3 regions of the Paenochrobactrum glaciei genome follow, and region 2 is predicted to be linked to each of the others. Evidence: predicted binding sites of a transcription regulator. Region 2 holds the regulator's gene; each other region holds the start of a gene.
What was found. Region 2 encodes LexA, which represses DNA repair genes until DNA is damaged. Its sites were predicted from a motif close to TGTTCNNNNTGTGTTCNG; they were not measured.

Region 1: a site for LexA is predicted at 1,952-1,969, ahead of ABDZ76_RS07690 (ATP-dependent helicase). Genes of this name have one in related genera too.
Region 3: a site for LexA is predicted at 1,946-1,963, ahead of ABDZ76_RS00270 (Y-family DNA polymerase). Genes of this name have one in related genera too.

Annotation. Positions count from the first base shown of each region.
Region 1 is NZ_BAAADE010000002.1:288,340-291,564, forward strand. It holds gene ABDZ76_RS07690 (ATP-dependent helicase) at 1-1,865, opposite strand, end outside; gene ABDZ76_RS07695 (glycosyltransferase family 2 protein) at 2,115-2,909, shown strand; gene ABDZ76_RS07700 (AsmA family protein) at 3,034-3,225, shown strand, end outside.
Region 2 is NZ_BAAADE010000002.1:474,293-477,517, forward strand. It holds gene ABDZ76_RS08645 (ComEC/Rec2 family competence protein) at 1-646, shown strand, start outside; gene lexA (transcriptional repressor LexA) at 870-1,592, opposite strand; gene ABDZ76_RS08655 (single-stranded DNA-binding protein) at 1,889-2,401, shown strand; gene ABDZ76_RS08660 (response regulator) at 2,713-3,084, shown strand; gene ABDZ76_RS08665 (molybdopterin molybdotransferase MoeA) at 3,141-3,225, opposite strand, start outside.
Region 3 is NZ_BAAADE010000001.1:41,916-45,140, reverse strand. It holds gene tet(Y) (tetracycline efflux MFS transporter Tet(Y)) at 1-305, shown strand, start outside; gene ABDZ76_RS00275 (hypothetical protein) at 321-587, opposite strand; gene ABDZ76_RS00270 (Y-family DNA polymerase) at 593-1,867, opposite strand; gene ABDZ76_RS00265 (TonB-dependent receptor domain-containing protein) at 2,168-3,225, opposite strand, start outside.

The sequences.
Region 1 (3,225 bases), 190 kb from region 2:
AACTCCAGCCCTTTGGCCGAGTGCAGCGTCATAATATTGACGGCATCCATGTTTTCGTTTTTGTCGGCATCCATCACAAGGGCGACGTGCTCGAGAAACCCGCGCAAAGATTCATAATCTTCCATCGAGCGGATGAATTCTTTCAAGTTTTCAAGTCTGCCCGGTGCTTCTGCGGTTTTATCATTCTGCCACATCGCGGTGTAGCCGGATTCATCGAGAATCATTTCGGCCAGTTCCGTGTGCGGGGTGATGTCGATCAGCGATTGCCAGCGATAGAAGTTCTCAACCACTTCACGCAACGCTGAGCGTGGTTTTGGCTTCAATTCTTCCGTTTGCACCAAATCATGGGCGGCTTCCAGCATCGGAATGCCGCGCTCCCGCGCATAATCGTGAATTTGGCGCATGGATGCATCGCCAAGGCCGCGTTTCGGCGTATTCAGAATGCGTTCAAAGGCTAAATCATCAGCGCCTTGCGCCACAACGCGCAAATAGGCCATCGCATCACGGACTTCGAGGCGCTCATAGAAGCGCGGGCCGCCAATGACGCGGTAATTGAGGCCGAGCGTGACAAAGCGATCTTCAAATTCGCGCATCTGAAAGGACGCACGCACCAGAATAGCCATGTTATTCAGCTTATGGCCGTGGCGTTGGGCTTGTTCGATAGTTTCGCCGACAGCGCGGGCTTCTTCTTCCGAATCCCATGCGGCATGCACTTGCACACGGGCATCATCCGGATCAGGCGCATCAGTGAAAAGCGTTTTGCCAAGCCGTCCTTCATTATGCGAAATCAAATAACCGGCAGCGCCCAGAATATGGGCGGTGGAGCGATAATTACGTTCCAGCTTGATAACGGCAGCGCCTGGAAAATCTTTCTCAAAGCGCAGGATATTGTCAACTTCTGCACCGCGCCAGCCGTAAATGGACTGGTCATCATCACCCACGCAGCACAGATTGACGCCTTGCTGGGCAGAAAAACCATCCGGATTGTCGGTGCGGGTTTTGTTTTGCGGGCGCTGTGCCAATAGGCGCAGCCACATATATTGCGCTGTGTTGGTATCTTGATACTCGTCAACCAGAATATAGCGGAATTTCTGATGATATTCTCGCAAAATATCCGGATGGGTACGGAAAATGCGGATCGGGTGCAGCAGCAGATCGCCAAAATCACAGGCATTGAGCGTGCGCAACCGGTTCTGATAGGCTTCGTAAAGCTCGCGTCCTTTACCATTTGCAAAAGCACGGGCATCACCTTCGGAAATTTCCGATGGGCTTAAGCCTTTGTTTTTCCAAGCATCAATCATATTGGCGAAGCTGCGGGCAGGCCAGCGCTTATCGTCCAGACCTTCGGCTTGGATTAATTGTTTGATGAGGCGAATGACATCATCGGTATCAAGAATGGTGAAGTCAGAGCGCAAATGTGCAAGTTCTGCATGGCGGCGCAACAGTTTGACACCGATAGAGTGGAAGGTGCCGAGCCATGGCATGCCTTCAACCGAGTCACCGAGCAAGACGCCAATACGCTCACGCATTTCGCGGGCTGCTTTATTGGTAAATGTAACAGCCAAAATCTGGCTCGGATAAGCAAGGCCCTGATTGATAATATGCGCAATACGGGTGGTGAGAACGCGTGTTTTACCTGTTCCGGCACCTGCCAGCACCAGCACAGGTCCTTCGGTCGTTTCAACCGCCAGACGCTGTTCCGGATTTAATCCTGTCAGATATGTCGGTTCGCCGCGTTGTTGATTGCGCGCAGCCATAGCGCGCGCTGCAATACCACTTGGTTCTGCACCCGCTGGCCGCTCTTGCGGTTTGCGTGGGGCATCCGGTTCACCAAAAAAGGGCATATCGTCAGGAAAGTCAGACATTGCTTGAGAGTGTACTCATATAAATAAAAGATCAAGGATGGCATCAGGTACTATGTGCGCTTTTCCTGAGTGCCACGGGTATAGCTTGTTCTCCGACTGTTCTGCAAGGGTGAATTTGTTTTCGTCTCAAAAGCGGACACAATCCGTTCATATGTTCGGTGGCATTACACTCTTTATTGTTTAATTATAATATCCACTTTATAGATGCAGATAATAGTATCGTTTCTCTCGCCTTTTTTCAGGTTTTTAATGATTATTACGCTGACGACTATTCCGCCTCGCTTTGACAAGATTACCCCGACACTTAAATCTCTGTTAAACCAGAAGCATCGTGCGGATCAGATCAATCTTTATATCCCTCAGAGTTATAAAAGATTTCCGGAGTGGACTGGTACTCTGCCGCAAGTGCCGGAAGGGGTGACGATTTGCCGGACAGATTTTGATTACGGCCCGGCGACAAAAGTGCTGCCTGCTGTAAAAGACAACTGGGGCAAAGAACGTGATATTTTATTCTGTGACGATGATGTCCATTATGATGCTGAGTGGTCAGGGCGCTTTATAGATTTACGCAAATCTCATGAGCGCACATGCCTTGCGGAAGGTGGTGATGATATTAAAGATATTGATATCACCACACGTCCGGCAGACAGATTACCGCGGGTTAGCACGGCTGGTCGTGGTTTGTTATTTAAAGTTGGCTCAATGTTGAAATATCGTCAGCGCCGAGCTTCTTATTATACCCAAAGCGGTTATAGTGATACATTGTTGGGTGTGAGTGGCGTGATGGTGCGCCCGACCTATTTCAATGAAAAAGTCTTTGATATTCCAGGGCTCTTGTGGACAGTGGATGATTATTGGATCGCCGGTAATCTGGCGGTGAACAATGTGCTGATTTGGGTTAATGCAAATGCACCGCGTCGTCATGATGGCGCCAGCCGTCGTATATCCGCATTGTTGACGATGGTTCATGAAGGGCATGACCGCAACGATTCCAATCAGGCAGCCGTTGATTATTTCCGTGAACATTATGGGGTATGGAAATAGAAATTGGCTGAAATAATGTGATTATTGGACAGGGCGGTGGTTTACTGCCTTGTCGCAGAAGGCGTGTTGCCGTTATGTTGCATGAAGTTGAGAAGCCGTGAATCAAGAATAATGGAGCCAGATTTTGGGACGCATTTTCGTCATCGTCGGTGGGTTCCTTGTTTTGCTGCTTACTGCGGCGCTGGTTGTTCCTCCTTTCATTAACTGGACAGGGTATCGCGCAGATTTTGAGCGCGAGGCCAGCCGGATTATGGGGCGCGAAGTGCATGTGCGTGGCACGGCAAGTGCGCGGCTTCTACCTTTTCCATCGGTAACA
Region 2 (3,225 bases):
GGATGCATTTTATTGTGAGGATAAAGTCTGCTCAATCACGCTGAAAGACGGGCGTATGCTTAGTTATACCGATGAACCGGCAGCGGTGGAATTTGCCTGTAATATCGGCGATGTGGTGGTGTTAGCTGTTGCGGGTAAAGAGCTTAAATGTCCGACTGATGGCAAGCTTATTGTGACACGGCGTGATTTAGCGTTGAAAGGCTCTTTGGAAGTAAGGCTTGGTTCACAAAGTGCCGGTTCACACACGATACGAAAATCAATCTCTGCAGGACAGTCTGTTACGCCGGTTTTTGAGCCAGCCTATGAACGGGGCTTCGATCCCGATAATGAATTTTTAGAAGATGATGTCGAGGTGGCACTGACAGATATAAGCAAAGACATGAAAGCGCTTGAAAATGCACATAGTGCTGCTGATGCCAGTAATACGCTAATCTCGGCCACCGATGCTGGTAATGCGCTAATCTCGGTCACGGTGCCAGCTAGTATGGCAGATGCTGCAAGATCGCTGCACTATAATGACCGGCTGATATATTCAGTTGGCGAGCCACAACGCCCTTGGCATCTCTATCGCCTCTATTCGCGTGCTGCGCGTGGCCTTGCTGATTATGTGGCACCTAAAAAAGCAAAAACTGCACAAAAACCTTAGCAATAAGGGGGGGGACAGATAGCGCTAAGAACAATCATTTATCGTATGAATAAAAGGCGCACATTATTACCACATGCTTTGAATGAGGCTTTAAAAGCCCATGCAATTGGCGCTCATAATCTAGTTTTTGTAATGGAACAGCATCTATCTGTACTTCTCGCCAGCCAAAGAAAAATGATTGGTTGGCTGGCTCCGATATTCTCATCATGATTTGTTGGTCGGATTAATAGCGGCGTATTAATCCGACCAGTTTGCCCTGAACCTGTACGCGATCAGGGCCAAAAATTCTGGTTTCATAGGCAGGGTTAGCCGCTTCCAATGCAATGGATGCGCCTTTTCGGCGAAAACGCTTTAGCGTCGCTTCTTCATCATCCACCAGTGCCACAACAATTTCCCCCGGATTGGCGGTGTCGCCACGGCGGATCAATACTGTGTCGCCTTCAAAAATTCCGGCCTCGATCATCGAGTCGCCTTTAACTTCCAGCGCATAATGCTCGCCTGAGCCGATCATATCCATCGGCAAGCTAATTGTGCGGGTCTGGTTTTGAATGGCAGAGATCGGCACACCGGCTGCAATACGCCCCATAACAGGCACGGAGATCGTGTCATTATTATCGGCTGCAATATTAACAGGAGCTGTTTCAGCTTTAGCAGGCGTAGCAGGTTTGCCCAAACTACCTTCAATCACGCTTGGCGAAAACTTTTTTTGGCTGTTTAGCCCCGGTGCAATAGAATCCGGCAGACGGATGACTTCCAATGCTCTGGCACGGTTTGGCAGTCGGCGGATAAACCCGCGTTCTTCCAATGCGGTGATCAGGCGATGGATACCTGATTTGGAGGCTAAATCCAGCGCGTCCTTCATTTCATCAAACGAGGGAGGAATACCGACTTCCTTTAAACGCTCGTGAATGAAAAGGAGTAATTCATGCTGCTTGCGGGTCAACATACGCTAAAGCCCCCAGAGTTAAGAATCAATTTAAAAAACAAATGCAGAACAAACACTATCTGTTCCAGTCTTGTTCTGCAAGTGTCTCGCTATATTATTTTATTGAAGTAAATATTGTGTGCTTGCGGAACGATAAAATTTGGTTTAGAACAAAATAAGAACTTGATATTTTGTGCCATATCTCTTGTGGAAACAGGCGATAAATGGTGCATCTTGCATTGGATGAGATGTGCTAAATCATTGGCGGCTGTTATCTGTAGCAGTCAACCAATAGAAGATAAGGTGGAGTTAAGCGCATGGCAGGTAGTGTCAACAAGGTTATTCTGGTCGGCAATCTTGGTGCGGATCCGGAAGTAAGACGTATGAGCTCCGGTGACCCTGTCGTTAATTTGCGTATTGCGACTTCTGAAAGCTGGCGCGACCGTCAGTCCGGTGAGCGCCGCGAAAAGACCGAGTGGCACAGCGTCGTTATTTTTAACGAAAATCTGGCGAAAGTTGCCGAGCAATATCTGAAAAAGGGCGCCAAGGTTTATCTTGAAGGTGCTTTGCAGACCCGCAAATGGCAGGATCAGAACGGTAATGAACGCTATACGACTGAAATCGTATTGCAGAAATTCCGTGGTGAATTGCAGATGCTTGACAGCCGCGGTGAAGGCGGTGGACAGGGACGCTCTTTTGAGGGCGGCGGTCGTTCGCAGATGTCTGATTATTCCGGCGGTGGTTCATCGGGCGGTTCGGATTTCGGTAACTCAGGACCTTCATCAGGCGGTGGTTTCTCACGCGATCTGGATGATGAAATTCCGTTTTAATGCAAAAAATCTGATAAAAACGGGCAATTAATTGCTGTTTTTGTGTCAGATTTTGCATAAATAATTAAGAAAATGCGCAAGTTTTGATGAAACTTGCGCATTTTTTTGTGTTTTTTGAATTATCGCTGGTCAATTGAGTGTTGTTTTTTGATGAATGTCGACTTTAAAAAAATTAAAAAAATGCAATCTGTTTGCTATTCGTCAATGTTCTGCGTTTAAAATGGCTGTGGATGAATGGAGTTTTCTCGATTCCATAATAAGTCTATGCGCTTGCAAATAAGCCGGAAAGCCTGTGCGCTGAGGGAAGTTTGATGATTAAGAAAGTGATGATCGTTGAGGATAATGAGCTGAACATGAAGCTCTTTCGCGATCTCATAGAAGCCCATGGCTATGAAACTATCCGCACCCGCAACGGGCTTGAGGCGCTGGATCTGGCGCGTGAGCATCGTCCGAACCTGATTTTGATGGATATTCAGTTGCCGGAAGTTTCAGGTCTTGAAGTGACCAAATGGCTCAAGGATGATGAAGAGCTGAAGGTCATTCCTGTTATTGCCGTCACTGCTTTTGCGATGAAGGGCGATGAAGAGCGCATCAGACAGGGTGGCTGTGAAGCTTATATTTCCAAACCGATTTCAGTGCCGCGTTTTATCGAGACAATTAAATCTTATTTAGGCGACGCTTAAAACTGGTCTTAAAAAATAGCGCTGCGGTTTTTTTAAGCTAAGAAATGCGATAAAATCTAACGCAAGACCAGAATTTTACAGCTTGCACCCGCATCAATGGCAGGTGCATTGGCTTCTCTGATAATCAGCGCATTGGCGCGC
Region 3 (3,225 bases), on a different contig from region 2:
TGGCTTTTATCACGCAAAGCTGGATGGTTCTGCCGGCAATTTTCATGCTGGCCACAGGCGGCATTGGTATGCCTGCTTTGCAGGCTATTATTTCCGGTCTTGTTCGCGATGAAAAGCAAGGTGCTTTACAAGGAACTTTAACAGGCTTGACGAATATAACTTCGATCATCGGGCCGGTCGGATTTACGACGCTTTATGGCTTAACCGCGGGGCGGTGGGATGGTTGGGTTTGGCTCGTCGCAGCAAGTCTTTATCTTATTGCTGTACCATTATTGCGCCAGTCAGCCAGTTTGTTACGATCTTAAAATCTTGGCGGGAGATCAAGCAATCCCGCCAACAAAACCGCTGAGTTCATCAAGGCGCACCATTGCCATGTGCATGGTGCCACGGCAATTTTGAGCTTTGCAGCGCGCGCGTCGTTCAACTTCGTCCAAATATAATTGCTCGTGTCCTCGAATTGAGCTGATCATTGCCTTATTGATATAAACAAGGCGGTTACATTTCTTGCAGGTCATTTCTAATCTTTGATGGTCTGCAAGATCACTGGCTTTATAGCGGGTTTTCCAGTTTCCGGGTGGGGATGCCATTTGCGTCACCAGAAGTCTTCAGGTGAGGGAATACGGACATAGCTGATTTTACCGCCCACATGCCCGCCTGCCGGTGGTTTCCATTCACCCAGACTAACAATAGTTTTGGAATAACGACTGTTTAAATCATCAATTGCGGAGCTGGCTTTTTCCCATTTCTGCCGTGTTGCATCATCATTATTCAACAGGTCAATCTGTCGAGCATTGGCAGGGCTTAAATCATATAGCGTCACGCTTACACGAAAAATGGTCAGTCCGTGCGGATATTCCTGCGCGACTTTGTACCAAAGTTGTCTGAGCCCAGCCAATATGGCCTGATCATCATTGACGGTGGCAAGCCGCACATTATGAAAATTGGAGCCGTCTCTGATGGAAAGCCAAAGAGAAAGTCCGTCGGCATAGTAGTTTTCGCGTCTCAGGCGGCGGGCAGCTTTGGTGAGTAGAAGCCGTGAAATTTCATAGGCACCATGAATGCTGCGCGCTTCGGGCGGCAAAACACGGCCATGGCCGAACATGCCGCGTTTTTGCGGTTGAGCCTGAATATCATAGCCATGCAGAGCATACCAAAGCCGCTCACCGGTCACGCTGTTCCAGATGCGCCGCATATGTTTGGGCTGCAAATTATAAAGCGCTTCGGTCGTGTAAATATTATGCTTGTAAAGACGCTTGGCCATATTGCGCCCGACAGCCGGAACATCCTCCAGCTGCACCTGAAAAAGATGATCAGTTAGTTCGTGTGGGTGCCATATTGCTAAGCCATTACCATAGGTTCCGGCTTTTTTGGTGGCATCCTTTCCCGCTTTGCATGCCATTTTTGCCAAGTGACGATTGGCAGCAAAGCCAATAGAGCAGGTGATGTAAGGCCCGATCATCTGACGGATATGGGACTTGATACGTGCACTTAGCAATTCGGGATCACGCCTCCCGCTGTCATCGAGAATACAGGTCAGTTCATCAATGCTTTTGGCGGCATCAATTGTGATAATTGTTTCAATTTCACAAAGCAGTGCATTGTGCGCACGACGATAAAGATCAGGCTTTTGTGGCACCAGAATAAGGTCGGGACAAATTTTCTTGGCGTCTTGAATTTTCATGATGTTTTTAACGCCGCGGGCCTTTGCTTCCTTGGAGCAGGCAATCACGGCAGTTCGGTCAGTTCCGGCAAAAGGAACAACACCGATCGGGCGGTCGCGCAGACGTTTGTCGCATTGCTGCTCCACACTGGCAAAAAAGCCATCAAAATCGAGATAGAGGCGTTCAATCGTTTCAGGCTTACGCATGGGGGGTAATTCCAGACAAGCAAAGGCGTGGCGTAAAACACGCAAAAAAGAGAATGACGGAGTGTGTATATTTACGTTTGTTCTATAAATGTTCCCTTTTTGAAAAATAGTCAAGCGTGATTTCATTTCCGCTATTTCCGCTTGTGGAATATCAATAAAATATATTTAAAATTAGAATGTTACGATGAAAATTTAATCTATTTTTTAATGAAATTTCATCGCAAAAAAGAATATGCATTATAAAAAAGTGGCGCAGAGAATATCTGCGCCACTTTTATTTCAAAACACTATCAGGTGCGTTTAGAACTTAAACTGCGTTGCCACCATGAAAGTCCGTCCCTGACCCGAGCCTGATGTGTTGAGCGCAGGTGTGTAGGTTTTGTTGAAGACGTTATTGACTCTCAATGTCAGGTCAACATTGTTGGTAAATTTGTAATTGGCAAATACATCGACCAGCGCATAGGATGCTGTTTTGGTGCCATCTGTATTGTTGCCTTTAGAAACGTAGTTGTAACGTGCTCCGGCCGTTAATTTTTCCTCAAGGAAACGCGCACCAGCTGTCAAGGTTAACAGATGGTCAGGCATATAGTTGTTAGCACCTAAGCCTGGCATTTGTTCCGGCATATTTGTATCGGTGTAACCATAGGCAATACCGGCAAAAGCAAATCTTGCATCATAGTTGGCTTCCAGTTCAAAGCCTTGCACATGAGTGCTGCCGTCAACGTTTACATATTGCATTAAATTGTTGGAGACTGTGCGTGCGGCAATATAATCCTTAACCGTCATATAGTAATAGTTTGCTTTCATGCTGATGGTATCATCGGCAAGGAAAACATCGTTTTTGGCCATATTGACGCCGACTTCCCAGCCGCGCAGTTTTTCAGCTGAAAGATTAGGGTTAGGCAAATAAAACTGCCTTGAAACAGAACCCGGATGCACACCGCCCAGCATCGTTTCCTGCAAGGTTGGAGCGCGCATGGAATGGGAGTAGGTGACATATGGCTGCAACCAATCTGTTGCATTCACTGCCAAGGTAATTTTCGGGTCAAGCTCGTTCAGGGAGCGGTCAACGAGCTGGGTTCCGTCATTCGCATCGCCGTCAAGTTTGAAGAAGTTATAGCGTAAACCTGTGGTCAGGTCGACAATGCCATAAGAGAACTTTGCTTCCGTGAAAACGGCGCCGGCTGTGCTGCGACCATCGGACGGGTTAACGCCTGCATTAGCGCCTGTGATTTTATCATGGAAATATTCAACGCCATTTTTCCAGCTAATGTTGACATCACCAGCAGTGAAATTTGAGTTGTTAGAAACATCAAAACCCAGTCCTTTGTCGGTAATCTCACGGCCGACAGCGCTAG